One region of the Amycolatopsis sp. NPDC023774 genome, then DNA from elsewhere that is predicted to be linked to it. Evidence: riboswitches for the same ligand, from Rfam matches in the RefSeq annotation. Region 1 holds a riboswitch; each other region holds the start of a gene.

Region 1 (9,970 bases):
AGGACCGCACCGCCACTCCGGAGGCCAAGAAGGTCGCCGTCGAGGAAGGTCTGCGCGAGGCCACCCGCACCTGGAAGCGCCGCTTCCTCAAGGGCGCCGTGCTGGCCGTCATGATCTCCGTCGGCGGCGGCGGTGCCGCGGCGCTGGCGATGAACAAGAGCGTGACCGTCGACGTCGACGGCCACGAGCTCACCGTCCACAGCTACGGCGACACCGTCGGCGAGGTCCTGGAAGACGCCGGCCTCTCTGTCGGCGCCCACGACTCGCTTTCGCCCTCGCCGCAGGCCGAGGTCGGCGACGGCGGCGTCATCAAGCTCGAGCGCGGCCGCCAGCTGAACCTCGTCGTCGACGGCGTGTCCCGCCCGTCCTGGGTGCGCGCGACCACGCTGGGCGAGGCCATGACCCAGCTCGGCATGGCCGACATGATGGGCAAGGGCGCCTGGACGTCGATGCCTGCCAACGGCGAGCTGCCGCTCGAGGGCTCGACCGTGCAGGTCAAGACCCTCAAGCACATCACGCTCTTCGACGGCAGCAACGCGCCGCGCCAGCTCACCACCAATGCGGTGACCACCAAGGAGTTCCTCTCCGACTTCAAGATGAACCTCGGCCCGGACGACGCGGTCGAGGGTGGTCTGAACGTCTCCCTCAAGGACGGCGCCGAAGTCCACGTCAGCCGCATGGGCGTCTCGATGGTCAACCAGCAGGAGACCATCGACCCCGATGTGCAGAAGGTCGACGACCCGACGCTCGAGCAGGGCAAGACGACCGTTCAGGACCCGGGCACCCCGGGCCAGAAGATGGTGACCTACAAGGTCACCAAGAAGAACGGCGAAGAGGTCTCCCGCGAGCAGGTCTCGGTGAAGGTCCTCGTCGATGCCAAGCCGAAGATCCTCAAGGTGGGCACGATGAAGCCCGCCGACCCGGCGATCGGCGACGGTTCCGCGTGGGACCGCATCGCGGCGTGTGAGGCCGGCGGCAACTGGTCGATCAACACCGGCAACGGCTACTACGGCGGCCTCCAGTTCGACAAGCGCACCTGGGACGCCTACGGCGGCGACGCCTACGCGGCCTACCCGAACCAGGCTTCGCGTGCCCAGCAGATCGCGATCGCCGAGAAGGTCCGCGACGCCCGCGGTGGCTACAGCGCTTGGCCGGTCTGCGGCAAGCGGGCCTGAGTTCCGCGTTTCCCGCGGCTCGGTAGGCTTCCCCGGTGGTTGAACTGCTGGGGCCTGCCGAGATCCGCGGGCTGGCGGACGAGCTCGACGTCCGGCCGACGAAAAAGCTCGGCCAGAACTTCGTGCACGACCCCAACACGGTTCGCCGCATCGTCGAGCTGGCCGGGGTTCAGCCGGGCGACGTCGTCCTCGAGGTCGGCCCCGGGCTGGGGTCGCTGACGCTGGGACTGCTCGACGCCGGTGCGCGTGTGGTGGCCGTCGAGATCGATCCGAAGCTGGCGGCGCGGCTTCCGCGCACTGCCGCCGAACGCGCCGCTTCCGTCGCGGATCAGCTGACCGTGGTCGGCGCCGACGCGTTGCGGATCAGCGCGGCGGACCTGCCGGCCGAGCCCGTGTCGCTGGTGGCGAACCTCCCGTACAACGTCGCGGTCCCCGTCGTGCTGCACCTGCTGGCCGAGCTGCCGTCGTTGCAGCGCGGGATGGTGATGGTCCAGACCGAGGTCGCCGACCGCATGGCCGCCGGTCCCGGCAGCCGCATCTACGGCGTGCCCAGCGTGAAGCTCGCTTGGTACGGCCCGGCGCGCAAGGTCGGTGCCGTGCCGCGGTCGGTGTTCTGGCCGGTGCCGAACGTCGACTCGTCCCTCGTGGCTTTCGAACGTGGCACTCCCGTGGAGGGCGTTGAGCGGCAGCGGCTGTTCGAGGTCGTGGACGCCGCATTCTCCCAGCGCCGCAAGACACTGCGCGCGGCCCTCGCCGGCTGGGCCGGTTCGGCCGATCGCGCGGGCGAGCTCCTCGTGGCGGCCGGCATCGACCCGAAGACGCGCGGCGAACAGCTCGACGTGCACGACTTCGTGCGGCTCGCGGCTCAAGCCTGAAAGAGCCGCGCCAGGTGGTAGTCCAGCGTCGCGAGGACTTCGGGTGGGGTGAAACGGCCGTGCAGGATGTCGAGACCCAGGCCCGTGAAGCCCGCGACCAGGAGGTTGGCCTCCTGCCGTGGCTGGACGCCGGGCGGGAGAGCCGCGCGGCGCAACAGGCTGGTGAGCAGGTCCTCGATCGGCGTCTCGGTGTGGAGAAAAACCTTCGCCAACGCAGGGTCGCTGTGGGTGCGGCTGAAGTACGCGCGGTGGACGCGTAGTGACAGCTCGCGCTCGGCGTCCAGCGGGAGCAGCTCGGTGAGCAGCGTCCGGACCACGCCGCGCACGCTCTGGTCGACCTGCGCGGCGATGCGGGCCTGCGCGCGCTGCTCGCCGCGTTCGTGCAGATAACGCAGGGAGAGCACGAGCAGGTTGTGCTTCGTCTCGAAGTAGTACTGCACCAGCCGCAGCGACACGCCTGCCTCGGCGGCCACCTCGCGCATGCTCACGGAGTCGAGTCCGCGTTCGGCCGCGATGCGCCACACCGCCGTCGCGATCTCGCGCCGGCGCTGCTCGTGGTCGACGCGCCGCGCCATGGTCCTCCTCCGCTGTTGTGGTACGACTGTATCCGATACACGCGTATCATCAGCGGTGTGACGCAAGTCCGGAGTCGGCTCGCGGACGGGAGTGGGTGTCCGGCCGGGAAGACGCGGTGTCTCGCCGTGGCGAACTACCTTGCCGAACCGTCATTTACCCACGCGCGCGCCACTCCCGGATCATCGGGCCGGAATCGCGGCTCCACCAGGGTTCGGCAGCGTCCACAGTGGAATTGGTGGCCGGATTCGCCGCGCGGAAGAGATTCGGTGCCGGAGCCTTCGGGGTCCACGATGTGGCTACGAGTGTCCCGGTATCCGGGCACCACCACTCGTGTGATCTGCACCAACGCGCTTGCGTTCACCCAGTGGGATCGGCTTTACTCAGAAAGTCCATCCCGAGCGACTGAGAGACCTGGCTCGCCGAAGTCGCAGCAACCACTCCCCATGGGGCAGGTGCTACAGCCAGGACCGATGGAGGCTGTTTCCGATGCAGAGGGTAGCCCGCCCGCTCCTGTTGACCCGGCGGCGCGTCGTCGATGAAGGTCGCCGCACGGTATGTGCGTGTCGACGCTCCACAGTCATCGCCTGATCTTTTCTTACGCAATTCTGCGCACCGTCCGAAAAGGACGGTGATTCGGTGACGCCCGGCGCGCCTGGAAACGGTGCTGCGCCCACTGCCTGGAGCTCTCTTCGTGATCACTGTCGAAAACGTGTCCAAGTCCTTTCCCCTCAACGGAAATCCGGTCGCTGCGCTGCGTGATGTGAGCGTCGACGTGCAGGCCGGTTCCCTCTTCGGCGTGGTGGGCCCCGCCGGCTCCGGCAAGTCCACGCTCGCCCGCTGCATCGCCCTGCAGGAGCGCCCGGACCGAGGTGTCGTACGGCTCGACGGCCTCAACACCGGTGCGCTCGACGGCCGACGGCTGCGGGAGGTCCGCCGTCAGCTGGGTGTCGTCGGTACGAAGCCGGAGCTGCTCGCCGAGCGCACCGTCGCCGGCAACATCGCCACGCCGCTGGAGCAGCTTGGCGTCGACGGCCCGCAGCGCAAGAGCCGCGTCGGCAACCTGCTCGACCTCGTGGGCCTCACCGCCCGCGCCGCGCAGAAGCCGGCCGACCTCACCCCCGGCCAGCTGCGCCGCGTCGCCGTGGCCAAGGCGCTCGCCGCCGGCCCGGCCGTGCTGCTCGCCGACGACCCGACCGCCGGCATCGCCCCCGAGGAAGCCGGTGCGGTGCTCGCCGTGCTCGACCGGGCCCGCGCCGAGCTGGGCACCACCGTCCTGCTGACGACCCCCGACGCCGGGGTCGTCCGCCGCGTCTGCGACGACGTCGCGGTGCTCGAAGACGGCGTGGTCGTCGAACGCGGTCACGTGCTCGACCTCATCGCCTCGCCGGGCAGCTGGACCGCGCAGGCGGTGCTGCCGGCAATCGAGACCGCCCGCGCGCAGGCCGCGAAGTACGACCGGTCCGCCGACGTCGTGCTGATCGGCTTCGCGTCCGTCGGCGCCCTGCTGCCCGAGGCGGCCGGCCGCTTCGACGTGGAGGTCGCCACCATCGGCGGCGGTCTCACGCGCATCGGCGACACCCCGATCGCGCGTTTCCGCATCGGTGTCCGCGGCGAGCGGGCCGACGCGGCGCTGGCGTGGATCGCCGACCGCGGCGCCCACGTGACGCCGGCCGTGCGGGCTGCGCAGAGCGTCGCCGCCTGACCCCACGCCCCTGAGCCGTCCGTCTGGCCCACCGGCCTGACCCAGAGCGCCCCAATGCGGCGTTCGGTGCGCTCAACGCACCGAACGCCGCGTTGGGTGCGTTGAGCGCAACCAACGCCACAGTGGGGCGGGTGGGACAGGGGTCCGGGGGGAGGGCGCGGGCGTCCGGAAGGTTGGGACCGCCGTCCTGAGAACGACTGTTTTCTCCTGGTGGGGAGCCCAGGCGCCGGGCCACGTAGGCTTGACGGGTGCTCGCCGTAGTTCCACCACCAGTCACCGTCCGGGTCCCGGCCAAGGTCAACCTGCACCTGGCCATCGGTGACCTGCGCGACGACGGTTACCACGACCTGGTCACCGTCTTCCAGGCGTTGTCGCTCACGGACGAGGTGACCGTCGCGGCCACCGACGAGCCGGGGCTCGAGGTCTTCGGCGAGGGGGAGGGGTTGGTGCCCACCGACGCCACCAACCTCGCCTGGCGCGCGGCTCAGGAGCTCTCCGCCTACGCCGGTCGCGCCGAGGGCGACGACCCGAAGGTGCGGATCGTGCTCCGCAAGGGTATCCCCGTCGCCGGTGGCATGGCGGGCGGGAGCGCCGACGCGGCGGCGACACTCGTCGGCCTGGCCTCGCTGTGGAAGCTCGACGTGACGCGCGACGAGCTGGCCGCCATCGCGGGCAAGCTCGGCAGCGACGTGCCGTTCGCGCTCTACGGCGGCACCGCGCTCGGCACGGGCCGCGGTGAGCAGCTCGTGCCGGTGCTGTCGCGCCACACGTTCCACTGGGTGCTCGCGTTCGACACCGAAGGCCTGTCGACGCCGAAGGTGTTCGGCGAGCTCGACCGCCTCCGCGCCGACGGCAACCCGCCGCGCATCGGCTCGCACACGCCCGTGGTCGAGGCCCTCGCGTCGGGTGACCCGCGCCAGCTCGCGCTGCTGCTGGGCAACGACCTGCAGGCGGCGGCCGTGTCGCTGCGCCCCGGCCTGCGCCGCACGCTGCGCGCGGGCGTGAACGCGGGCGCGCTGGCCGGCTGCGTGTCCGGCTCGGGACCCACGTGCGCGTTCCTCTGCGCCGACGCGCAGGCCGCCGTCGAGGTGGCGGCCGAGCTGTCCGGCGCCGGCGTCTGCCGGACGGTGCGCGTCGCCCACGGCCCGGTGCCCGGCGCCCGGCTGGTCGGCGGCGACGACGCACCCCGTGGCGCGCCACCGCGCGTGCACGCCTGAACCTCTAGTCCACTGTGGAAAGGATCGGCTGAATCGGATGGCCAACCTGGTCAACCTGGAGTCGGTGAGCAAGTCGTACGGCGTGAAACCGCTGCTGGACGGCGTTTCGCTCGGCGTCGCCGCAGGACAGCGCATCGGTGTGGTCGGTCTCAACGGAGGCGGCAAGACGACGTTGCTGGAGGTGCTCGCGGGTCTGAGCGAGCCGGATTCCGGTCGGGTGAGCCATGTTCGTGACCTGCGCATGGCCGTCGTCACCCAGCGAACCGAGCTGCCTTCGGGCAGCACGGTCGGCGACGTCGTGCTCGAACGCTATGGCGCGGAACACGAATGGGCCGCCGACGCGCGCGTGCGGTCCATTGTGGACGGGCTCGGCATCACCGCCATCGGGCTCGACACGCCGACCGCGAACCTCTCCGGTGGCGAACGCCGTCGCGTCGCGCTCGCCGCGGCGCTGACCGGCGAGCTCGACCTCGTGGTGCTCGACGAGCCCACCAACCACCTGGACGTCGAAGGTGTCCGCTGGCTGGCCGACCACCTGCTCGCCCGCCGGATCGCCGTGGTGGTCGTGACCCACGACCGGTGGTTCCTCGACACCGTCGCGGGCCTCACGTGGGAGGTCGCGAACGGGCGCGTCGAGCAGTACGAAGGTGGCTACGCCGACTGGATCTTCGCGCGGGCCGAGCGGGCGCGCCTGGCCGCGACGGCCGAGGAGAAGCGCCAGAACTTGGCGCGCAAGGAGCTGGCCTGGCTGCGCCGCGGCCCGCAGGCGCGCTCGTCGAAGCCGCGCTACCGGGTGGAAGCCGCCGAAGCGCTGATCGCCGACGTGCCGCCGTTGCGCGACTCCGTGGAGCTGATGGCGTTCGCCAAGCGCCGCCTCGGCAAGACGGTGCTGGAGCTGGAAGACGTGACGCTCAGCGTCGGCGACCGGACGCTGCTCGACCACGTGACGTGGCGCATCGGGCCGGGTGACCGCGTGGGTCTCGTCGGCGTGAACGGTTCGGGCAAGACCTCGCTGCTCAAGCTGCTGGGCGGTGACATCGAACCGGAAACCGGGCGGCGGGTCGAGGGCAAGACGGTCGCGCTCGCGCACCTGCGCCAGGAGCTCGACGACCTGCCGGGCGACCTGCGCGTGCTGCAGGCGATCGAGCAGGTGGCCGGGCGCGTGGTGTTCGGCAAGCAGGAGATGACGGCTTCGCAGCTGGGCGAGAAGCTCGGCTTCCCGGCCGAACGGCAGTGGACGCCCGTCGGTGATCTGTCGGGTGGCGAGCGGCGCCGGCTGCAGCTGTGCCGGCTGCTCATGGCCGAGCCCAACGTGCTGCTGCTCGACGAGCCGACCAACGACCTCGACATCGACACCCTCCAGCAGCTTGAAGACCTGCTCGACGGCTGGCCCGGCACCATGGTCGTGGTCTCGCACGACCGCTACCTCGTGGAGCGCGTCTGCGACACCACCGTGGCCCTGTTCGGCGATGGCCAGGTGACGAACCTGCCCGGCGGCATCGAGGAGTACCTCGATCGCCGCACGAAGCTGCGCGAGGCGACGCCGCGGCGCCGTGACATGGCGCCGGGGCGGGGTGCGTCGGCGGCTTCCGGGAAGGCCGAGACCAAGCGCAGCAACGCGGAGATCCGGGCCGCGCAGAAGGAGCTCGGACGGCTGGAGCGCAAGCTCGACCAGCTGGCCGCGCGCGAGGAGAAGCTGCACGCGGCGCTGCTCGAGGCGGCCACGGACCCGGACAAGCTCATCGCGTTGAACACGGAGCTGAAGGGCGTGCACGCGGAGAAGGAAGACGTCGAGGCGAAGTGGCTGGAGACGTCGGAAGCGCTCGAATGACGGCTTGATCGGTGCTGTTCGCGCCACCGCGGGCAAGCGTTGACACCCAGACAGTAATCTGTCGCGCATGAGTCGGTTCGTGGACACGCTCGTCGAGACGGCGACGGGGCGGGGTCAGCAGCGCGGCATGGTCACGGGCGAGCCCAAGGAGCCGGTGCGCCGGACTTGGGCCGAGGTCCACGACCAGGCCAAGAAGATCGCCGGAGGCCTGGTCGCAGGCGGGTTGAAGCCCGGGAGCGCGGTGGCCGTGCTGGCCGCGGCGCCGGTGCTCATCGCGCCCACCGTGCAGGCCGTGTGGCTGGCCGGCGGCAGCGTGACGATGCTGCACCAGCCGACGGCGCGCACGGACCTCGCCGAGTGGGCCGAGGACACGGTCAAGGTGCTGGGGATGATCGGCGCCGGGCTGGTGGTGCTGGGCGAGCCGTTCGACCAGCTCGCGCCTGTGCTGGCCGAAAAGGGCATCGAGCACCGCCTGATCACGGAGCTGGCCGAGGCGGAGCCGCTGGGCGAGGTCGTGCCGACCGACGAGGGCGACACCGCGTTGCTCCAGCTCACCAGCGGTTCGACGGCCGACCCCAAGGCCGTGCGGATCACTTACGGCAACCTCTACACCAACGTCAAGGCCATGGTCGACCGCGCGGAGTTCGACTTCGACGTCGACGTGATGGTGTCGTGGCTCCCGACGTTCCACGACATGGGCATGGTCGGCTTCCTGACGGTGCCGATGACCTTCGGCGTCGAGCTGGTGAAGATCACGCCCGTCGAGTTCCTGTCCGGCCCGTTGATCTGGCCCGAGCTGATCTCCAAGTACAACGGCACCACCACTGCCGCGCCGAACTTCGCGTACGCCATCGTGGGCCGCCGCATGGCCCGCGTCGAGGACGACAACGCCTACGACCTGTCCAAGCTCCGCATCGCGCTCAACGGCGCCGAGCCGATCGACGAGACGGCCGTGCGGACCTTCGTCGACGCGGGCGCCCGCTTCAAGATGCCGGCCGAGTGCGTGTTCCCGGCGTACGGCATGGCCGAGGCGACGCTGGCGGTGTCTTTCGCGCCGCTGTTCACCGGTCTCACGCTGGACGTCGTCGAGGCTGACGCGCTGGAGGCGGACGACCGCGCCGTCCCGGTCCCCGAGGGCGACCCTCGACGGGGCACTGACGCCGTGCGCTCCTTCGCCGTGCTGGGCCGCCCGCTGGACGGCCTTGAGGCGAGCATCGTCGCCGCTGACGGTTCGCTGCTGGGCGACCGCGAAGTCGGCGAAATCCGCCTCCGCGGCCCGGCCGTCACCCCGGGCTACCTCACCGTCGACGGCCCCCTCGACACCCAGGACGCCGACGGCTGGATGAAGACGGGCGACCTCGGTTACCTCATCGACGGCCAGATCGTCATCTGCGGCCGTCGCAAGGACGTCATCATCATGGGCGGCCGCAACCTGTACCCCACCGACATCGAACGCGCGGCCACCTCGGTCGAGGGCGTACGTGCCGGCAACGCCGTCGCCGTCCGCCTCGACGCGGGCAGCCGCCGCGAACGCTTCGCCGTCGTCGTGGAGTCCAAGCTGGCGGGCGACGCGGAGGCCGAACGCGCGCTGTCGAAGCAGGTCGCCGCTCGCGTTCGCGACGCGGTGGACATGCGCCCGTTCGCCGTGGTGGTCCTCCCGGCCGGCAGCCTGCCCAAGACTCCGTCGGGCAAGGTCAAACGAGCTGCGACTGCGGTGCAGTACGCGGACAAGATCGCCCACAACGCAGAACACTGACGCCGGCTTCGACCGCGACGAACACGGAACCGGCCCGCTCACCACACTGAGCGGGCCGGTTCCGTGTTCTCGGGGCTTGGGAGTCCGGAGGGCGGGGTTGTTTCAGGAAGAAGGAGGAAAGCTGAGCAACCGGCCGGGAAAGCGCCGCGGGGGAACGACGCCGTCAAAGCCGAGAAGACTTACCGGTCCTGGAAGGACTCGGCGTTCTCCGTCACCTCCGGACGCGGTGCCCGGGAGGCTGTCGCCTCGTGCTCGTCGCGTGCGCCGGGGACGGCGGGAGCGCGTCGGCCGGACAGGTCGGCCAGCTGTTCCTCCACGGCGTCCAGGAACTGGTCGACCTCGCGTTCGTCGTAGCCGCGCTTGCCGATCAGCGGCTTGTTGAACATGACGTGGTGAACTTCGGCCGCGGTCAGGTCGTCCTCTTCGGCGATCGTTTTCGCGATGCGCCGCACGAACTCGTCGACCTCCTGTTTGGCATAGCCGCGGCGGCCGATCGGGGCGTTACCGAAGGTGACCTCGATGAGGTCCTCGGCGGTGAACGACATGAAACATTCTCCGATTCAGGGTCGGTGTGCGGACTCCCGCATTCCGTCCTAACCGGTCACCGGGGCGCCGGGAAGCCCGCACGCGCCGGACGACTCGATCAGGGCCCCATAAGCCGCCCATCGAGTGAGCAAAAACTACGCAGCGCCACTCATGATCACCAACAGAGCGCAACCGGCCGATCAACCTGCGTGAAACTCGTTCTGGGCCGCGGTGAGCCCCTTCGAGAGCAGTGCTTCGGCCGCATCCGCGGCCACGGAGATTTCGAACGGGAGCTCCTTGCGCTCGACCGTCG
Region 2 (9,970 bases), on a different contig from region 1:
GAGACGCTCTTCGGCAAGACCGAGAGCGGGCAGCAGGCGGTGAAGTCCACGGTGAGCATCTCCGTGCAGAACGCGGCCCAGGCGGCCGTCGACTCCTACCGCGGCAAGGCCGTGATCGTGGCGATCCAGCCGTCCAACGGCGGGGTGCTGGCGGTGGCGCAGAACGCCGCGGCGGGCACGAGCCCCTCGGCGCTGCACGGCCTGTACGCGCCGGGTTCGACGTTCAAGATCGCGACCGCGACGGCGGCACTGGAAGCCGGCATCGTCACGAAGGACTCGCAGGTGGCGTGCCCGCTCACGGCGCGGATCGGCACCCGCACGATCTCCAACGAGGGCTTCGACCTCGGCACCACCACGGTGCACCGCGCGTTCGCGCATTCGTGCAACACCTCCTTCGGCCAGCTCGCCTCGCAGCTGCCGCCGGACGCGCTCGCCGGCGCCGCGAGCCAGTACGGCCTCAACGCCGACTTCGACATCCCCGGCCTCACCACCGAGATGGGCAAGGTCGGTGCCGCCGGCAGCGCCGACGAGCAGGTGGAGGAGGGCATCGGCCAGGGCACGGTGCAGGTGAGTCCCTTCGGCGAGGCGGTGATGGCCGCGACGGTGGCCGCGGGCAAGGCGGTGACGCCGAAGCTGTGGCTGGACGCTTCGTCGGCCACGACTGTGAACGAGGGCTACCGAGCGCCGCCGGCGAGCGTGCTGGCCTCGGTGCGCGCGATGATGCGCGAGGTCGTCACGGGCGGCACCGCGACCGGCCTGGCGCGCTCGGGCACCGTGTACGGCAAGACCGGCACCGCGCAGTTCGGTGACGGCGCCGAGGCGCACGGCTGGTTCGTGGGCTACCGCGGCGACGTCGCGTTCTGCGTGTTCCTGGAGGGCGGCAACGACTCCGGCCCGGCCGTGACGCTCGGCGCGAAGTTCCTCGCCGGCGTGAAGTAGCGCTTCGGCGCCGGCCGAAGCGTCGGGCTCCTACGGTGGGGGCATGGAGACCGTCGCGCTGGCCGAGGTGGCCGCGGTGCTCGCCGACCCGAGCCGGGCGACGATGTGCCTCGCCTTGCTGGACGGGCGCGCCTGGACGATCGGGGAACTGGCCGCGGCGGCGCGGATCGCGGTGTCGACCGCCAGCGAACACGTCACCCGGCTGCACGACGCCGGGTTCGTCGCCCGGGTGAAGCAGGGCCGGCACGCGTACGTCCGCATTGCCGACCCGCGCGTGGCCGAGCTCGTCGAGCACCTGGCGCAGCACGCCGAGCATCGCGAACCGGTCGGGCTGAAGGCAACGCTGCGCACGCAGCGGCTGAGTTTCGCGCGCAGCTGCTACGACCACCTCGCGGGCACCGTCGGTGTGGCGCTGCGGGAGGGTTTGATCGCGAAGGGGATCGTCGACACCGGCGACGGCCTGACGCTGACCGCGGCCGGGCGCGAGGTGCTCGGCGAGCTCGGTGTCGCCGTGCCGGAGCGCGGGCGGCGCCCGCTGCTGCGCGACTGTCTGGATTGGACGGAGCGGCGCGACCACCTCGCCGGCGCCGTGCCCGCGGCGATCCTGGCGCGGGCCGTCGACGCGGGGTGGGTGACCCGGGACCGGCAGCGCGCGGTGCGGTTGAGGCCGGCCGGGGAGAATCCGTTCGCGGCGCTCGGTGTCGATCTGGCGACACTGGGTGGCAGCCGAGTGTCCTGCAGCGCCGTTGGTCATCCATCCGACCACAGTCACGGCGGGAATGGTTGCACGAATCGGTGAAGTCCGGTCGCGAGCCCGCCTGCCTTGGGCCGGATTGATAACACACCACTTGTCCGAGTTGTCCAGCGGTGCACGAACGAGTGAACGCCCCCGTCTCACTATTCTGGAAGCCCACGGCGACCGGGAGGGGCGGAGATGAACCAGCTTCCCCTGGTGCTCGGCGTCGGCGGAGTGGTGCTGCTCGCGTCGGTGGTCGCCGTGCGCGTGTCGATCCGGCTGGGCCTGCCCTCGCTGCTGCTGTACCTCGGCATCGGCGTGGCGTTGGGCGAATCGGGCATCGGTATCCAGTTCGACAACCCCGGCCTGACGCAGTCGCTCGGGCTCGCCGCGCTCGTCATGATCCTCACCGAAGGCGGGCTCACCACGCGGTGGCAGGCCGTGAAACCCTCGCTGGGGCCAGGGATCCTGCTGTCCACAGTGGCCGTGGTCGTGAGCATTGCGGTGACCGGCGCGGCGCTGCACTGGCTGCTCGGGCTCGACTGGCGGCTCGCGCTGCTGTGGGGTTCGGTGCTGGCGTCGACCGACGCGGCGGCGGTGTTCTCGGTGCTGCGTTCGGTGGGGCTGCGCCCGAAGCTCGTCGGCGCGCTGGAGCTGGAGTCCGGCGTCAACGACGCGCCCGCGTACATCGCGGTGATCGCGCTCGCGTCGGGTGCCACAGTGGACTGGACCCTGCCGCTGTTGGTTGTTTACGAGCTCGCCGCCGGGCTCGTCCTCGGCTTGCTGTTCGGCTGGCTGGGCGCGATGGCGCTGCGCCGGGCGGCGCTGCCGGCCACCGGCCTCTACCCGCTGGCGACGGTGGCCGTGTGCATCCTCGCGTACTCCTCCGGCCAGCTGGCCCACGCGTCCGGGCTGCTCGCTACGTACGTCGCGGGGCTGGTGCTGGGCAACTCCAAGCTGCCGCACCGCTCCGACACACTCTCGTTCGCCGAAGGCCTCGGCTGGCTCGCGCAGATCGGACTGTTCGTGCTGCTCGGGCTCTTCGCGTCGCCGAGCCGGCTGCTGGAGGCACTGGTGCCCGGCCTCGTCGCGGGCGCGGTGGTGCTGCTGCTCGCGCGGCCGCTGTCGGTGGTGATCTCGCTGCTGCCGTTCCGGCTGCCGTGGCGGGAGCAGACCTTCCTCTCGTGGGCGGGCCTGCGCGGAGCCGTGCCGATCGTGCTCGCGATGATCCCGCTCTCGCAGGGCCTGCCCGGCGCGCAACGGCTCGTCGACGCCGTGTTCGTGCTGGTCATCGTGCTCACGCTGCTGCAGGGGGCGACGCTCGGGCCGTTCGCGCGCGGGCTCGGGCTCACGAAGAGCGCCGAGGCCCAGGAGATCGAGGTCGACGCCGCCCCGCTCGACGAGCTCGGCGCCGAGCTGCTGCAGGTGCGCATCCGGAAGGGCTCGAAGCTGCACGGCGTGTACATCTCCGAGCTCGGCCTTCCGGCCGGCGCCACCGTGAGCCTGGTGGTCCGTCACGGCTCCGGGTTCACGCCGCAGAAGACCAGCCGCCTGCAGGAGGACGACCAGCTGCTGGTGGTCACCACTGCCGGGGTCCGCGACGCGACCGAGCGCCGGATCCGCGCTGTCGACCGGGCCGGGCGGCTCGCGCGCTGGCGCGGTGAGCTGGGCCGCTGAGTCACCGCAGCGAGGCGAGCACGGGCTCCAGGTTCCGCGGCGCGTGCCACAGCGGCAGCCGCAGGTGGGTCCGGAAGCCGTCGTAGACCGAAAACGCGGGCCCTGGCGCCAGTTTCACCCCGGCGACGAGGGCGCGCTGCGCCAGGCGCACGGCGTCTTCGCCGGTGTCGGCCCACAGTCCGGTACCGCCGGCCGGCGTCGTCCAGCGCCAGTGCGGGAACACGCGGCCGAGCACGTCCACAGTGGACTCCCAGCGCGCGGCGAGCAGAGCGCGCCGCGCCTCGCGGGCCTCCGCGACACGGCGCAGCAACCCGGCGGCCAGCAGCTGGTCGACGACCGAGCAGCCGAGGTCGATCGCCTTGCGAGCCTCGGTCAGCCGCGCGACCGTCGGCGCGTCCGCGCGGATCCACCCGATCCGCACGCCGCCCCAGAACAGCTTCGACGCGGTGCCGATGCTCACCAGCAGCTCCGGCGGCACGTGCGCGGCCAGCCCCGGTGCCGGTCCGCGGAACGCCAGGTCGGCGCTGCTGCGGTCCTCCACCGTGCGCAGGCCGGCGGCGGTGATCAGCTTCCCGAGCTCGCGCCGCGCGGGCGCGGGCATGCGCTCACCGGTCGGGTTGTGCACGGACGGCTGGCAGTACAGCAGCGCGGGGGAGCGGCGCAGCGCCGCTCGCAGCTGGTCGCGGTCGATCCCGTCGGCGGTCCAGCGGATGCCCCGCAGCCGGGTCCCGGCCCCGGCGAACGCTTCGAGCGCGCCGCGGTAGCTCGGTTCCTCGACCACGACCAGGTCGCCCGCCGTGACCAGCGTGTTCGCCACGAGCCACACGGCCTGCTGGGCGCCCGCGGTCACCAGGACCTGCTCCGGGGCGGTGGGCACGCCGTCGTCGGTGAGCAGCCGGGCGATCGTGGCCCGCAGCCGTGGGATGCCGGCGGGGAAGTAGCCGTCGGTGCCGAGGTAGGGCTCCAGGTCGGCGGGGCCGAGCGCGGCCAGCGCGTCCGCGGTCAGGGCCGAGCCGGGCAGGGCACCGCTCGACAGGTCGGCCGGGGCGGCCGAGCCGGTGAACGAAACGAGCCGGCCACCCGGCACGCCCGGGCCACCGGGCTGGCGCCGGCGCACCCGCGAACCGGAGCCGGCCTCGGCCGTGAGCCGCCCGCCGGCCGCCAGCTGGTCGTACGCCGAGGTCACCGTGCCCCGGGAGACGCCCAGCGCTCGCGCGAGCGGCCGTTGCGCGGGCAGGACCGCGGCTTCGGGCAGCACGGCGGAGTCGACCAGCTCGGCCAGTGTGGCGGCGAGCGCGGCGGGGAGCGTGGGGGCGCCGCCGCGCCAGGCGCCGAGCAGCCGAACCAGTTCGGCGGCCGTGACCCGGTGCATGGGCGCCTCCTTCACCAGCCAGTTTGGACCACTTCCGGCGAACTGGCCCAGCGGCCGCGCCCGGGCCGGGGCGACGATGGCGGACATGGCCACGGTCTGCCTCGTCGGCACCCTCGACACGAAACACGCCGAATACGACTGGCTGCGCACCCGCCTCGAAGTCGACGGCGTGCACACGCTGCTGGTGGACGCCGGTTCAGTCCGGTCGGACGGAGCCGACGTGCCGGCCGACGAGGTGGCCCGCGCCGCGGGCGTCGACCTCGCTTCGCTCTCCCGCGATCGCGGGCAAGCCGTGGAGACGATGGCGCGCGGTGCGGCGGTGACCGTCCGGCGGCTGTTCGACGAGGGCCGCGTCGACGCCGTCCTGGCGGTCGGCGGCTCGGGCGGGTCCTCGATCGCGGCGGCGGTGATGCGCGAGCTGCCGGTGGGCGTGCCGAAGCTGCTGGTCTCCACCATGGCGTCCGGCGACGTCCGCCCGTACGTGGGCGAGACCGACGTGACGCTGATGTACTCCGTGGTCGACATCGCGGGGCTCAACGCGGTGTCGAAGACCGTGCTGGGCAACGCGGCGGCCGCGATCGCCGCCATGGCCCGCCACCACGACACCGGCCGCGAAACCACCGATCGGCCCGTGGTCGCGGTGACGATGTTCGGCGTCACCACACCCGCCGCCGACGAGGCCCGCGCCGAGCTGGAACAGCTCGGCTACGAGGTGCTCGTGTTCCACGCGACCGGCTCCGGCGGCCGCGCGATGGAGAAGCTCGTGACCGACGGCCTGCTCGCCGGTGTCCTCGACCTGACCACGACGGAGCTGGCCGACGAGCTCGTCGGCGGCGTGCTCTCCGCGGGCCCGCACCGGCTGGAGGCGGCCGGGCGCGCGGGCCTGCCGCAGGTCGTCAGCGTCGGCGCGCTCGACATGGTCAACTTCGGCCCGGCCGACACCGTGCCCGAGCGGTTCGCGGACCGGAACCTGCTGGTGCACAACCCGACCGTCACGCTGATGCGGACGACCCCGGAGGAGTCCGCTCGGCTGGGCACGCTGCTCGGACGCAAACTCCGGGCGGCGCAAGGGCCCGTCTCGGTGTTCCTGCCGCTCGGCGGAGTGTCCGCTGTGGACGTTCCGGACGGCCCGTTCCACGACCCGGCGGCCGACGCCGAGCTGTTCGCCCACCTCACGGAAGCGCTGTCCGGTGGCACGGCGACCGTGACACGGCGCGAAGAAGCCATCAACGACGCCGGGTTCGGTGCGGCCGCCGCGCGGGAACTGCACCGGCTCATCGGGGAAGGGAGGTCCTGACGTGGACCGCGAACGAGCGCTCGCCCGGCTCACCGCCGCGGTGGCCGAAGGCCGGCCTGTGATCGGTGGCGGCGCGGGCACCGGCCTGTCCGCCAAGGCCGCCGAGGCGGGCGGCATCGACCTGCTGATCATCTACAACTCCGGCCGCTACCGCATGGCCGGCCGCGGGTCGCTCGCCGGGCTGCTGGCCTACGGCGACGCCAACGGCATCGTCGTGGACATGGCGCGCGAGGTGCTCCCGGTCGTGCGCGACACACCGGTGCTGGCCGGGGTCAACGGCACCGACCCGTTCCGCCTGATGGGCCCGTTCCTCGACGAGCTCAAGCGGATGGGGTTCGCCGGCGTGCAGAACTTCCCGACCGTCGGGCTGATCGACGGTGTGTTCCGCCAGAACCTCGAAGAGACCGGCATGGGCTACGGCCTGGAGGTCGACCTCGTCGCGCTGGCCCGCGAACGCGATCTGCTGACCGCGCCGTACGTGTTCGACCCCGAGCAGGCCGCCGACATGACCCGCGCGGGAGCCGACGTGCTCGTGCCGCACCTCGGGCTCACCACCAGCGGCACGATCGGCGCGCGGACGGCCGTCACGCTCGACGAGGCCGTCACCCGTGTGCAGGTGATGCACGACGCGGCCAAGCGGGTGAACCCGGACGTGCTTGTGCTGTGCCACGGCGGCCCGATCGCCGAGCCCGCGGACGCGCAGTACGTGCTCGACCGCACTGAGGGGATCGTCGGTTTCTTCGGCGCTTCCTCGATCGAACGGCTCCCGGCCGAGCGCGCGATCCGCGAGCAGACGGAGGCCTTCCGCGCGCTGCGGCGGTGATCGCCGGTCTGTGAGCGCCGTCTCAGCTCGCGGGACACCTCTGGCGTCACCGGGCGTCGTTCGGCTACCTTCATCAACAGGTCATGAGTGCCAGCGTTCAGCCCCGGCTTGCTGGCCGGCAACCCTCCTACCGCGGTGGGGTGCCCCGGGTGAAGACCGGGCCGGTCGCGTTGTGCGGCAGGCAAGCGCGGGCCCCTCGCCGGGGTCCCCCGGACTGCCGAGGAGGCACCGCCATGACACTCGCTCTGGACCGTACCGCTGCAAACACCGAACCCGTTGCGCCGCAGGGCATTCCCGGCGTCGCGGGCGCGGCGCTGCGAGTGCCGCTGGTGACCGGCGGCGAGATCGGCTACGCGAACCTCGACCACGCGGCGAGCGCGCCGTGTCTCGACGCGGTCCGCTCCGCGGTCGACGAGTTCCTGCCCTGGTACGCCAGCGTGCACCGCGGCGCGGGCTTCGCTTCGCAGGTATCCACGCGCCTTTACGAGCGCACGCGCGACATCCTGCGCCGGTTCGTCGACGCGCGCGCCACCGACACCGTCGTGTTCACGCGCAACACCACGGATTCCTTCAACCTGCTGGCGCGATCGCTGCCGCGGCGCACGTCCGTGGTCGTGTTCGACACCGAGCACCACGCGGCCCTGCTGCCTTGGCGGGGCCCGAATGTGCGCCGCGTGCAGCTGCCGCGCACGCGCCTGGCCGCGGTGTCCGTTGTGGACGAAGCGCTCGCCGCCTGCCCCGAGGGGCCGCGGCTCGTGGTGGTGACCGGAGCGTCCAACGTGACCGGTGAGCTGCTGCCGGTGGCCGAGATCGCCGCCGTGGCCCGGAAGCACGGCGCCCGCGTGGCGCTGGACGCCGCGCAGCTCGCACCGCACCGCCGGATCTCCCTGCGGGAGCTGGACGTCGACTACGTCGCCCTCTCGGGGCACAAGCTCTACGCGCCCTTCGGGGCCGGTGCGCTCATCGGCCGGTCCGACTGGCTGCGCGCCGCCGAACCGTACCTCGCCGGCGGGGGAGCGACGAAGCTCGTGACCCCCGAGGCCGTGGTGTGGAACACCGGCGCCGAGCGGCACGAGGCCGGCTCGCCGAACACTGTCGGCGTGTACGCGCTCGGCGTCGCGTGCGAGCGGCTGGCCGCGAACTGGGCCGCCGTGGGCGAGCACGAGGCCACGCTGCTGGAACGGCTGCGCAAGGGCCTGGCCGGTGTGCCCGGCTGCGCCGAGCTGCGCCTGTTCGACGCGCCGGTGGACCGCGTGGGCACGGTGAGCTTCGTCGTCGACGGCTTCGAACCCGGCTGGCTCGCCGCGGTCCTCTCGGCCGAATACGGCATCGGTGTTCGCGACGGCGCGTTCTGCGCCCACGTCGCCACCAAGCGCCTCATCGGCGAGTGCGGCCGCGACGGGCAGCAGGCCGTGCGCGTGAGCCTCGGCCTGGGCAGCACCGAGGAGCACGTGGACCGCCTCGTGCTCGCGCTGCGCCAGATCGTCGCCCGCGGCGCCCGCTGGGAGTACACGAAGGTCGACGGCCGCTGGGCGCCGGTGGGGGACCCGCGGGAGCTTCCGCCGTTCTGCGCCTGAGCCCGCTCGCTAGGCTCCCCGCATGGGGAGAGCGTGGGGGTTCTGGGTTCCGTTGGCGGTGCTGGGTTTCGCCGAGCTGATCCTGGCCGCGGTGCAGCTCGTGACCGCCGAGCACGGGGCGCACGGCGTGTTCGTCGACCTGTACTCGGGTCCGGTGCACCGGGTTCCGGGAGGACTGCTCGGCCCCGGTCCCGGCGGCCTGCAGTTCCTCACGCAGGACCAGGTGCCGTTGCTTCCGTCGACGTACGCGACGGCGCTCGGCTGGCCGATCGCGCTCGCTGTGGTGGTGGCGCTCGTCCTGGCCGGGTACGCGCGCCGGGGCCGCCTCGAGCACCGGCCGGTTCGCCGCCCTCCTCGCCGGGGGCGTGCTCCCCGTGCCGGTGCTGGACCTGGTCGCGTTCGGCTGGCTCGACCTCGACGCCCGACGTGCGCGGACCCGCGCTGGCGACGCTGGGGCTGGTGGTGCTCGCGTGGTACGAGCGCAGCGCCGTCGTGCTAGTGGTCGCGGTGGTCTTCGCCCTGGTAGCGGCCGTGGTGCTGCCCGGTCTCGGCGGAGTTGTGCCGTCGGGCGCGATGCTGCTGGCGACGGCGTTCGCCGTGGTCGCCGGACCCGCGAAGTGGCGGTCACGGCCTGCCGCCGCGACCGGGTGAGCCCGGGGCGTGGACAATGGGGATGTGAGCACCGAGTCCTCCTCGTCCGAACCCGGCCTGTCCGAAGGCGCGAAGCCCGCCGATGCCCCCGAACCGGCGGTGACCGGCGACGTGGCTCCCGAGGAGCCCGCCGCCGAGAAGGCGCCCGTGGTGCTGCCCAAGCGCCGGGTCGGGCTGGTGTTCGCGGTCGCGGCCCTGATCTGGGCGATCGACCTGGTGTCGAAGAACCTCGTGGCGGCCAACCTCGAAGGCAAGGAGCCCGTGCGCATCCTCGGCGGCCTCATCTACTTGCAGGTGATCCGCAACCCCGGCGCCGCGTTCTCGATGGCCACGGGCATGACGTGGGTGCTCGCACTGGTCGCGGCGGCCGTGGCCGTCGCCATCATCTGGCTCTCGCGACGGCTGCGCAGCGTCGGCTGGGCCATCGGCCTCGGCCTGGTGCTCGCGGGCGCGCTCGGCAACCTCACCGACCGCATCTTCCGGGCCCCCGGCCCGCTGCGCGGCCACGTCATCGACTTCATCTCGGCCTTCGCCCCCAACGGCGAGGGCTTCGCGATCTTCAACATCGCCGACTCCGCGATCTGCTGCGGCGGCGTGCTCATCGTCCTGCTGTCGCTGCTGGGCAAGGACTACGACGGCACCTCGACCCGTGACAAGAACAGCAAGAAGGAGACCGCGTGACCGCGCGCCTGCTGCCCGTCCCCGACGGGCTCGACGGCATGCGCGTCGACGCCGGCCTCGCCAAGCTGCTGGGCCTGTCCCGCACGGTCGTTGCGGAGCTCGCCGAGGCCGGTGACGTGCTGGTGGACGGCCGGCCCGCCGGCAAGTCCGACCGCCTGACCGCCGGTGGCCTGCTCGAAGTGACGCTGCCGGAGCCGGAGTCCCCGATCCAGGTCAT
Region 3 (9,970 bases), on a different contig from region 1:
TGACGACGGGAAGCAGCACCACGGCCGACACGGTGTAGTAAAGCCACACGAACCGCGGCCCGCCGAAGGTGACGCGCTTCGCGGCGAGGTTCCACCCCGCGTGCACGACGGCGGCGATGAGGACGAACGACAGAGCTGTGGTGTTCACCGGACCCCCTCGGGTCTTCCGCGCACACGGAAGGCCGGGTCCTCCAGGCTTTTGTCCCGTCAGATGAACGGCGGGCGTCGGGCCGCGCCGATGGTGCCGCTCGGACCTGTCCCGCCGGCCCTGGTTGTCTTGCGTGGCGGTGCGGCGGGCCGGCAGCGGAACCCTAGGCACTGCGGTTTCCACGGTAGCCGAACCGACCACTCCGGGCCGCCCGAGGGGGCCGCGAGCAGGCCTGTTAGGCTTTCCCGTCGTTGCCGTGCGGCATTCCGTCAGGGAGGAAACCCGGCCGCGCCTGTCTGTACTCCAGGCGCCCGGAGCCACTTCGACGCGGCAGCGACCTTCACCGAGACGAAAGCAGGATGCCTTCATGGCCAACATCAAGTCCCAGATCAAGCGCATCACCACCAACGAGAAGGCCCGTCAGCGCAACCTGGCGATCCGCTCCTCGGTGAAGACCGCGATCCGCAAGTTCCGTGAGGCCGCCGACTCCGGCGACAAGACCAAGGCCCTCGAACTCCAGCGCGACGCCGCCCGCAAGCTCGACAAGGCCGTCACCAAGGGCGTCATCCACGCCAACCAGGCCGCCAACAAGAAGTCGGCTCTCGCGAAGCGCGCGAACCAGCTCTGAGCTGATCGCAGCACCACCCCGCCAGACCTGAAAGAGCCCGGTGACCGCTCGGTCGCCGGGCTTTTTCGTGCGCACTCCCGCACCCCCCTGCGAGCAGCGTTCCCCTCGAGGAGCCGCGGCGACGGCCGCTCGGCTGGCGGATGCCTGTTGCTGAGTCTGCGCACCCACCACCGACCGCCCGGGTCACCTCGCGCGCCGAGGACCCGCTCACCAGCCACGCACCGAAATCGAGGCGCCGCTGCGCACCCAGTCTCGTGCGGCTAGAGCCCGCTCAAAACCACGCGCCGGATCGCAGCGTACCCAGCGACCGCGTGGGTCGCCTCGTGCAGTGGCGACCGTCGGGCGCTTCACTGCTTCCCGAGCGCCGGCTTCGGCCGCGCCGTTCAGCGGGTCGAACTATGCCCGGCCGAGCAGCGTCAGCGTTCGCCCTTGGCGGCGACGACCTCGACGACCGCGCGCTCCAAGGCGTAGTCCGCGTCGGCCGCCACTCCCTTGACCTCGGCGTTCAGGCGGGCGACCACGCGCATCGCCGTGGCGAGGCCGTCCTGGCCCCAGCCACGTGACTGGCCCTGCGCCTTGCGGATCTTCCACGGCGGCATGCCCAGCTCGCCCGCCATCTGGTTCGGGTTGCCGCGGCCGGCGGCGGACACGCGGGCGATCGTGCGCACCGCGTCGGCGAGGGCGTCGGCGACCAGCACGTGCGGCACGCCCAGCTGCATGGCCCAGCGCAGCGACTCCAGGGCCGCCGCGCGGTCGCCGCCCACGGCCTTCTCCGCCACGGCGAAGCCGGTCACGTCGGCGCGACCGGTGTGGTAGCGGCGCACGGCCTGCTCGTCGACCACGCCGCCGGTGTCTGCGACGAGCTGCGTCGCCGCGGAGGAGAGCTCGCGCAGATCGGAGCCGACGGTGTCCATCAGCGCCATCACACCCGCCGCGTCGATCTTGCCGCCGACCCGGCGCACCTCGTTGCGCACGAACGACTCCCGCTCGGCGGGCTTCGTCAGCTTCGGGCACTCGGTGATTTCCGCGCCCGCCTTTTTCAGCGCCGCGGGCAGCGCCTTGGCCGCCTTGCTGCGCCCGCCGCCGTTGTGCACGACCACGAGCACGATCCCGTCGGCGGGCGCCTTCAGGTAGGCCATCACCGCGTCCGCCAGCTCCTGCGAGATGTCCTGCGCGGAGTCGAGTACGATGACCCGCCCCTCGCTGAACAGCGAGGGGCTCACCAGCTCGGCGAGCACGGGCGGTGTGAGTTCGGACACCCGGCTGCGCGTCATCTCGGCCGTCGAGTCCACGGCCCGCGCGGCGTCCAGCGACGCACGGACAGCCCGCTCGATGAGCAGTTCTTCCTCACCGAGGACGAGGTGGAGCGGCGCAGGTGCGGTGGTCACCCCGCCATCTTCTCACCCGCGCCGCCCCGCGCCCGCTCCGGTGATGTGCGCCGCCACCGTGGCACGAGGTGATCGCCATGTCGTACGGTGTACCCGAGGCCGCGCCCCACGAGGCACGCCGACAACTGAACACCGCTCATCCAGAGGGGCAGAGGGAACGGCCCGACGAAGCCCCGGCAACCGGCGTACAGCCTGTCTTCCCGAATTTGCGGGATAGCTGACGACCACGGTGCCAATTCCGGCCCGCTTTTGCGGGGCAGATGAGGAAAGGAACCTCGCGATGACCGTTACCCTCGGCACGACCTCCACCAAGAAGACCCTGGACCTCGGTCCGGCCGTCGAACTGGTGTCGAAGGAAGAGGGCCACCGGCAGCCACTCGCCCCGGAGTTCGTGTCCGCGGAGGACTTCTCGCCGCTCGAGGTCGCCTACGACTTCGGCCGCGTGCGTCGCGAAGACATAGAGGCCGGCCCCAAGAACATCTGGCGCTACAAGAAGCTCCTTCCTGTCCCCTCGACCGTCGAGGAGATCCCGAACACCGAGCCCGGCGGCACCCGCCTGGTGAAGGCCGACCGGCTGGCCAAGGCCCTGGGTCTCAAGTCCCTGTGGGTCAAGGACGACACCGGCAACCCCACGCACTCCTTCAAGGACCGCGTGGTCGCCGTCGCGCTGGCCGCGGCCCGCGAGTTCGGCTTCGAGGTCCTCGCGTGTCCCTCGACCGGAAACCTGGCCAACGCGACGGCCGCCGCCGCGGCCCGCGCCGGCTGGCGGTCGGTCGTGCTGATCCCGAAGTCGCTCGAGCGCGCCAAGATCCTCACCACCGCGGTCTACGACGGTGACCTGATCGCCGTCGACGGCAACTACGACGACGTCAACCGCCTCGCCACGGAGCTCGCCGGCGAGCACCCGACGTGGGCTTTCGTCAACGTCAACGTGCGCCCCTACTACTCCGAAGGCTCCAAGACGCTCGGCTACGAGGTCGCCGAGCAGCTCGGCTGGCGCCTGCCGGAGCAGATCGTGGTGCCGATCGCGTCGGGCTCGCAGCTGACCAAGGTGGACAAGGGTTTCCGCGAGCTCGGCCAGCTCGGCCTCGTGGAGGCCAGCCCCTACAAGGTGTTCGGCGCGCAGGCCACCGGCTGCTCCCCCGTCTCGGCCGCGTTCCGCGCCGGCCACGACGTGGTCCAGCCCGTGAAGCCCGACACCATCGCCCGCTCGCTCGCGATCGGCAACCCCGCCGACGGCCCCTACGTGCTCGACGTCGTCAACCGCACCGGCGGTGCGATCGAAGACGTGAGCGACGAGGAGGTCGTGGAGGGCATCCGGCTGCTCGCGCGCACCGAGGGCATCTTCACCGAGACCGCCGGCGGCGTCACCGTCGCGACCGCGAAGAAGCTCATCGAGGCCGGCAAGATCGACCCCGACGCCGAGACCGTGCTGCTCATCACCGGCGACGGCCTCAAGACGCTCGACGCCCTCGAAGGCCGCATCGGCCCCAAGGCGACCGTGCCCCCGTCGGCCGAGGCCGTGAGCAAGGCCCTCGGCCTCTGACCGCCGGGCCCGCGGGCCGCTTCCCTAGCGGGGCGGCCCGCGCGGCTCGCCCCGGCGCGCCACCGCCGGGCCGCCGTCACCGGGCAGCACGGCCGTGTCACCGTCCACATCGGTCCGCGTCACGAGCACACCCAACGTGCCCAACACGTCCACTGTGGACTTCGCCGGGTGCCCGTAGCTGTTGCCCGCGCCCACGCTGATCATCGCCGCCCGCGCGCCCACCGCCTCGAGGAACTGGGGCAACGAGTAGCGCGAGCCGTGGTGGGGCACTTTCAGCACGTCGGCGTGCAGATCCACCCCCTCGGCCAGCAAGTCGGCCTGCGCGGCCAGTTCCACATCACCGGTCAGCAGCACCTTCCCCGCGGCCGTGGTCGCCCGCAGCACCACGGAACTGTTGTTGATCATCGTGCCGTCCTGCAGGGTGGCCGCCCGCACCGTGACGTAGCGCGGCCCCAGTACGTCCAGCGACAGCCCCGGCCAATCGAGCCGCTGCCCGTCGCTCAGCTCCAGCACCGGAACGTGGTGCGTCGCCGCCTCCTGCGACACCTGCTGCCACGCCCACGCCGGCGCCCGTCCTGGGCCGACGGCGATCGCACCCACGGCCCGGCCGTCGAACACCGACGACAGCCCGCCGATGTGGTCGGCGTGCAGGTGGCTGAGCACCAGCAGCGGGATCCGCTCCACGCCGAGCCGCCGCAGGCACTCGTCCACCGGCCCCGGCTCCGGTCCGGTGTCCACGACCACCGCCCGCCCGGGCTCCGCTGTTGCCAGCACCACGGCGTCGCCCTGGCCGACGTCGCACTCCACCATCGCCCAACCCTTCGGCGGCCAGCCGGGCGAAAGGACCCGCGGCGGCACCACGATCAGCAGCACCGCCACCAGCCCCATCGCCACCAGCAGCCGAGCGCGCCGGAACCGGAACGCGACCACCACCACGACCAGCACCCCCGCCGCGCACACCCCGCCCCACCAGCCACCCGGCCAGGTCAGCACCGCACCCGGCGCGCGGGCCCCGTGCCGCGCGACGGTGATCAGCCAGCGAGCCTCCGGATCGGCCAGGTGCACCAGCACGTGCCCGGCTCCGGGCCACCACGGCCCGACCACCGTGGCCAGCACCCCGAGCACCGTGACCGGCGCGACGACGGGCGCCGCCAGCACATTGGTCACCACCGAGATGAGGCTCACGGTGCCCGCCATGCCCGCGATCACCGGGGCGGTGACCACGAACGCCGCCAACGGCACCGCGATGCCCTCGGCGTATCCCGGCGGAATCCCCCGGCGTACCAGCGAATCCGCCCACCGCGGCGCGAGCAGCACCAGCCCCGCCGTCGCGAACACCGACAACGCGAACCCGAAGTCCGCCGCCATCACCGGATCCCACGCGACGAGCACGCACACCGAGAACGCCAGCGCCGGGAACGCGGATCCACGCCGGCCCAACGCCAGCGCCAGCAGCGCCACCCCGCCCATCACCCCGGCGCGCAGCACGCTCGGTGCCGGACCGACGAGAATCAGGAAGCCACCCAAGCACAATCCCGCAGCGGCCGCCGACACCCGGGGCCCGATGCGCAGCAACCGGCACAACAACAACACCGAGCCGCACAGGATCGCCAGATTTCCCCCGCTGACGGCCATCAAGTGCGTGAGTCCCGACTCCGTGAACTCCTGCTCGACCTGCTCTGGCAACGCACTCGTGTCGCCCAGAACCAGTCCGGGCAACAGCCCCGCCGACTCCTCCGGCAACACCGCGCACAACTCGTGCAGCCCCGCCCGCAACGCCGCGGCCGCCCGCTGCCACCACGGCGCCCGCGTGACCCCGGCCGGAGCGCCCTGCACGTAAACGACCGCGGCCGTCAGCTCACCCCCGCGCGCCGGCGCCAGGCGACCCGATGCCGTGACCTCCTGGCCCGGCAGAAGATCAGCCCACCCGGCCACCGGCGCGAGCAGCAGGACCCGGCCGGTGGACCTCACTTTCCGACCGTCCACAGTGGCTGATTCCACAGTGGCCGATTCCACCCGGGCGTCGATGGCCACCGACCTCGTGCCCGCCTGCTGATCGGCGTAGCCGGCGCTGTGGATCGGCCGTGGTCGTTCTGTGACCTCCACGCGGATTGTGCCGGTTCCCCCGTGCACGGCGGCCTGTCCGAGTGCGTCCTGCTCCGGTCCCCTGATGCGCCACGCCGTCGGCAGCGCCACGACGAGCCCTAGAACCAGCAGCGCGCCGGCCGCTCCGAGCCACCTCCCACGCCGCCGCGCGAGCAATACGGCCGACAAAACCGCGGCCACAACCCCGAAAACCTCGGCCGCCCACCACCCGAGCCGCAGCCCCGCCAGGGTGCCACCCCAGGCAGCCAGTGCTGCCGGGACGAGCCGAAGGTCGTGGTCACGCCACGAGGGCGCGGCTTCCGGTTGGACGAACATCATCCGACCGTCACCTGCTCGCGCAGCTTCTCGAACTTGCTTTCTCCGATGCCTTCCACATCGCGAAGTTGTTCGACGCTGGAGAAGCCGCCGTGCTGGGTGCGCCAATCGAGAATGCGGCCGGCGGTGACCTCGCCGACGCCGGGCAGGGTGTCGAGCTGCTCAGGCGTGGCCGAGTTGAGGTCAAGCTTTCCCGGTGCCGCGCCGGCGCCTGCCGGGACCGAGGACGCGACCGCGATGCCGACGGCGAGCTGTTCGCCGTCGGTGAGCTTGCGGGCGAGGTTCAAGCCGGAGAGATCAGTGCCGGGGTCGGCGCCACCGGCGGCCCGCACCGCGTCGGCCACGCGCGAGCCGGCCGGAACGGTGACGAGACCGGGCGCGCGGACGTGGCCGATCACGCTGATCACCAGCTTCGCGGACGTCGAAGACGCCGGCGCCGCAGCGGACGGGTGAGCCTTCGCGCTCGGCAGCGACGGTGCCACTTCCGTCGCGGGCGATCCGCTGAACACCGCGAACCCCGCCGCGATCAGTACGGCCACAACCACGAGACCCAGTACGACGAGGACTCGAGGGCTTTTCAGCACGCCGGGCAGACCAGGATGGGCCGGGTCGGCGCCGCCGGGCAGCCAGCGCCGAACCAGCCGGCCGCCGGGCCCGACGGTGCGTGGGCCCGCCGCCAACTGATCGGCCAGCCAGGCGAGCCTGGCGTTCACGGGAGTGCCCGGATCACGGGCGGTCTGCTCGAACACACGTGCGACGCTAGGCGCTGATCGACACCGGCCACCAGGCCGAATCCGGCCGCCTGTGGATAACTGCCCCCTTGTGGACAACTCGGCCTCCGCGGTGGCCGAACGCCGGTTCCGGTCGGCGCCCGGTGCCATGCTGACGCCCATCGCCGCCCTCGACGGCGCGCCACAGGAGGGACCCCACCATGACCAACGAAGCCGAGATCCGCGCCCTGATCGGAAACTGGGCCACTGCGGTCCACACGGGAAATCTCGACGGCGTCCTCGCCGACCACTCCGACGGCATCGTGATGTTCGACGTCCCGCCGCCCCACGAAGGGGTCCGCGGGATCGACGCCTACCGCGAGACCTGGCCGCCGTTCTTCGTCTGGCAGGCGGAAGGCGCGACGTTCACCATCCTGGAGCTCGACGTGACCGCGGGGGACGACGTGGCGTTCGCCTGGGCGCTCCTGCGATGCGGCAGCCCCGCCGACCCACCGGACCACCATCTGCGGCTGACCATCGGCCTGCGCAAAATCCAGGGCCGCTGGGTGGTGACGCACGAGCACCACTCGTTCGCCGCCGTCGACGCCGACACTGCCGAAAACGGCCCGGTAGATCCCCCCGGATTGAAAGTGAACGATGACTCATGATAAACCTGAGTCCTGGTTCACTTTCAGGAGGTGTTGGTCTTGGTCCCCAAGGTCGCCCTGGTCACAGGCGCGTCGTCAGGTATCGGGGAGTCCACCGCGCGCGAGCTGCTGGAGCGTGGGTACACGGTCTATGGCGCCGCGCGAAGGGTGGAGCGGATGGCGGACCTCGCCGAACGTGGGGTGCGGACGATCGCGCTGGACGTGACGGACGAAGAGTCGGTGGAGAAAGCCGTGGCAGCGATCGTCGCGGAGTCCGGCCGGATCGATCTGCTGGTGAACAACGCCGGCTACGGCTCGTACGGCGCGGTCGAAGACGTGCGCCTGTCGGAGGCTCGTTACCAGTTCGAGGTGAACGTGTTCGGGGCCGCGCGGCTGATCCAGCTCGTGCTGCCCGTGATGCGGGCACAGCGCTCCGGCCGGATCGTGAACATCTCCTCGATGGGCGGCAAGATCTACACCCCGCTGGGCGCCTGGTACCACGGCACGAAGTTCGCGCTGGAAGGGTTCTCCGACGCGCTGCGGATGGAGGTGCGGCCCTTCGGGATCGACGTGGTGGTGGTCGAGCCCGGAGCGATCGCGACGGAGTGGGGCAGCATTGCCGTGGACCACCTGAAGGAGGTCTCCGGCGAGGGCGCCTATTCGGGCCTGGCAGGGAAGCTGGCGAAGGGCATGAACTCGGGGATCAACGCGCGGCTGATGTCCCAGCCGTCCGTGATCGCGAAGACCGTCGCCAAGGCTGCGACCGCCCGGCGCCCTCGCACCCGTTACGCTGCGGGTTTCGGCGCGAAGCCCTTGATTTTCCTGCGCCGCGTCCTGCCCGACCGCGCTTTCGACACCCTGATCATGAGGGGCCTCGCGAGCTGACCCCGGAGAACCGATGGACCCGTCCCGCCCGCTGCGCGCCGACGCGGTGCGCAACCGCACGAAGATCCTCGACGCGGCGCGGGAGCAGATAACCCGGCTCGGCCCCGACGTCCCGATGGACACCATCGCCGAGGCCGCGGGGGTCGCCGTGGGCACGTTGTACCGGCACTTCCCGACGAAAACCGACCTCGTCACGGCGGTGATCGGCGAGCACAGCCAACTGATCACCGAGGCGATCGAGGCGGCGGCCGAGCGGGTGGCCGGCGGCGCCGACGCGATGACCGAGATCTCGGCGCTGATGAGCCACATCGTCGAGGCGGCGGCCGCCGACCGGGCGGTGAAGGCCGCGGCGCAGAACGTCGGGGCGGAGTACCTCACGCCCGAGCAGGAGAGCCGCAGCCGAGCGGCCACGACGCGGATGATCGAAGCCGCCCAGCGCAACGGCCGGCTGCGCGACGACGTGACGGCCGACGACTTCTACCTGCTCATCCTGACTGCGCCGACGGAGGTTCAGCCGGCGGTGCGGGCGCGGTGGCTTGAGCTGTTCCTTGCGGGCTTCACCACCGGCAAAAGCTGAAACTCTTACCGGCCAGGGAGGATCACCGCTCCCGCTGCACGACCACCCCGAGCACGCCCGGCCCGGTGTGCGCGCCGATCACGGCGCCCAGCTCCGAGACCACGCAGCCGCCGGCGCAGCCGGGCACGGCTTCCTCCAGGCGGTTGGCCAGCTCGACGGCTCGTTCCGGCGAGGCGAGGTGGTGCACGGCGAGCTCGACCGGGCCTTCGCCGGCCGCCTGCACGGCGAGCTCGACCAGCCGCGCCATGGCCCGGTTCATGGTCCGGACCTTTTCCAACGGAAGGATGCGCCCTTCGGACATGTGCAACACCGGCTTCACCGCGAGCGCCGTGCCCAGCAGCGCCGCCGCCGGCCCGATGCGGCCACCGCGGCGGAGGTGCTCGAGGGTCTCGACCACGAAGAGCGTGGACGAGCGCCCGGCGGCGTCGACCGCCGCCGCCTCGACATCGACCGCCGATTTGCCGGCGGTGGCGGCGACCGCGGCGTGCAGCGCGGCGAACCCGAGCCCCATCGCGGTCGTGCGCGAGTCGACCACGCGTACGAGGTCCGGACCGACCTCCTGCGCGGCGAGCACGGCGGCCTCCCACGTGCCGGAGAGCTCTTTGGACAGGTGCACCGACACCACGGACTCGGCACCGTCGTCGAGCGCGGCGCGGAAGACGGTCGCGAACTCGGCGGGAGTGGGCCGGGACGTGGTGACGATTTTGCGCTCCCCCAGCGCTTCCGCGAGCGAGGCGGGCCCCATCTCGGTGCCGTCGTAGGAGACGGCACCGTCGACGAGGACGTGCAGGGGCACCACGCGCACCGAGTGCCGGTCGGCGAAGCCCTCCGGCAGATGGGCGGTGGAGTCCGTGACCACGGCGACCGACACGCCGTCAGCCTACGTGGCCGGGGCGCAAAGCCGGTGTCATCAGCTTCGCCATGGCCGTGCCGACTGCTTCGTGTCCTGCCCAGCCCCAGTGCATGCCGTCGGGGTTGCCCGCGCCGCCGAGCACGTGGTCACCCACGACGGCGGGGAGA

What was found. A riboswitch is a leader RNA that binds a small molecule or an ion and turns the genes downstream of it on or off. The one in region 1 is predicted to bind S-adenosylmethionine.
Region 2: another riboswitch for S-adenosylmethionine. It lies ahead of AB0F91_RS29050 (aminotransferase class V-fold PLP-dependent enzyme); the one in region 1 lies ahead of AB0F91_RS01970 (ATP-binding cassette domain-containing protein).
Region 3: another riboswitch for S-adenosylmethionine. It lies ahead of thrC (threonine synthase); the one in region 1 lies ahead of AB0F91_RS01970 (ATP-binding cassette domain-containing protein).

Annotation. Positions count from the first base shown of each region.
Region 1 is NZ_JBFAAJ010000001.1:384,319-394,288, forward strand. It holds gene AB0F91_RS01955 (transglycosylase family protein) at 1-1,175, shown strand, start outside; gene rsmA (16S rRNA (adenine(1518)-N(6)/adenine(1519)-N(6))-dimethyltransferase RsmA) at 1,211-2,050, shown strand; gene AB0F91_RS01965 (TetR/AcrR family transcriptional regulator) at 2,041-2,625, opposite strand; SAM riboswitch class I at 3,013-3,103, shown strand; gene AB0F91_RS01970 (ATP-binding cassette domain-containing protein) at 3,318-4,328, shown strand; gene AB0F91_RS01975 (4-(cytidine 5'-diphospho)-2-C-methyl-D-erythritol kinase) at 4,577-5,545, shown strand; gene AB0F91_RS01980 (ABC-F family ATP-binding cassette domain-containing protein) at 5,583-7,376, shown strand; gene AB0F91_RS01985 (fatty acyl-AMP ligase) at 7,444-9,132, shown strand; gene AB0F91_RS01990 (DivIVA domain-containing protein) at 9,312-9,677, opposite strand; gene pth (aminoacyl-tRNA hydrolase) at 9,858-9,970, opposite strand, start outside.
Region 2 is NZ_JBFAAJ010000017.1:17,176-27,145, reverse strand. It holds gene AB0F91_RS29080 (penicillin-binding transpeptidase domain-containing protein) at 1-939, shown strand, start outside; gene AB0F91_RS29075 (helix-turn-helix domain-containing protein) at 983-1,738, shown strand; gene AB0F91_RS29070 (potassium/proton antiporter) at 1,874-3,352, shown strand; gene AB0F91_RS29065 (PLP-dependent aminotransferase family protein) at 3,354-4,724, opposite strand; gene AB0F91_RS29060 (Tm-1-like ATP-binding domain-containing protein) at 4,810-6,021, shown strand; gene AB0F91_RS29055 (phosphoenolpyruvate hydrolase family protein) at 6,023-6,844, shown strand; SAM riboswitch class IV at 6,924-7,038, shown strand; gene AB0F91_RS29050 (aminotransferase class V-fold PLP-dependent enzyme) at 7,078-8,421, shown strand; gene AB0F91_RS29045 (hypothetical protein) at 8,444-8,920, shown strand; gene AB0F91_RS29040 (hypothetical protein) at 8,881-9,072, shown strand; gene lspA (signal peptidase II) at 9,184-9,753, shown strand; gene AB0F91_RS29030 (RluA family pseudouridine synthase) at 9,750-9,970, shown strand, end outside.
Region 3 is NZ_JBFAAJ010000011.1:152,363-162,332, reverse strand. It holds gene AB0F91_RS23620 (EamA family transporter) at 1-148, opposite strand, end outside; gene rpsT (30S ribosomal protein S20) at 516-776, shown strand; gene holA (DNA polymerase III subunit delta) at 1,193-2,164, opposite strand; SAM riboswitch class I at 2,298-2,431, shown strand; gene thrC (threonine synthase) at 2,445-3,710, shown strand; gene AB0F91_RS23600 (ComEC/Rec2 family competence protein) at 3,735-6,131, opposite strand; gene AB0F91_RS23595 (ComEA family DNA-binding protein) at 6,131-6,880, opposite strand; gene AB0F91_RS23590 (nuclear transport factor 2 family protein) at 7,063-7,509, shown strand; gene AB0F91_RS23585 (oxidoreductase) at 7,549-8,373, shown strand; gene AB0F91_RS23580 (helix-turn-helix domain-containing protein) at 8,387-8,950, shown strand; gene AB0F91_RS23575 (DegV family protein) at 8,973-9,821, opposite strand; gene octT (diglucosylglycerate octanoyltransferase) at 9,826-9,970, opposite strand, start outside.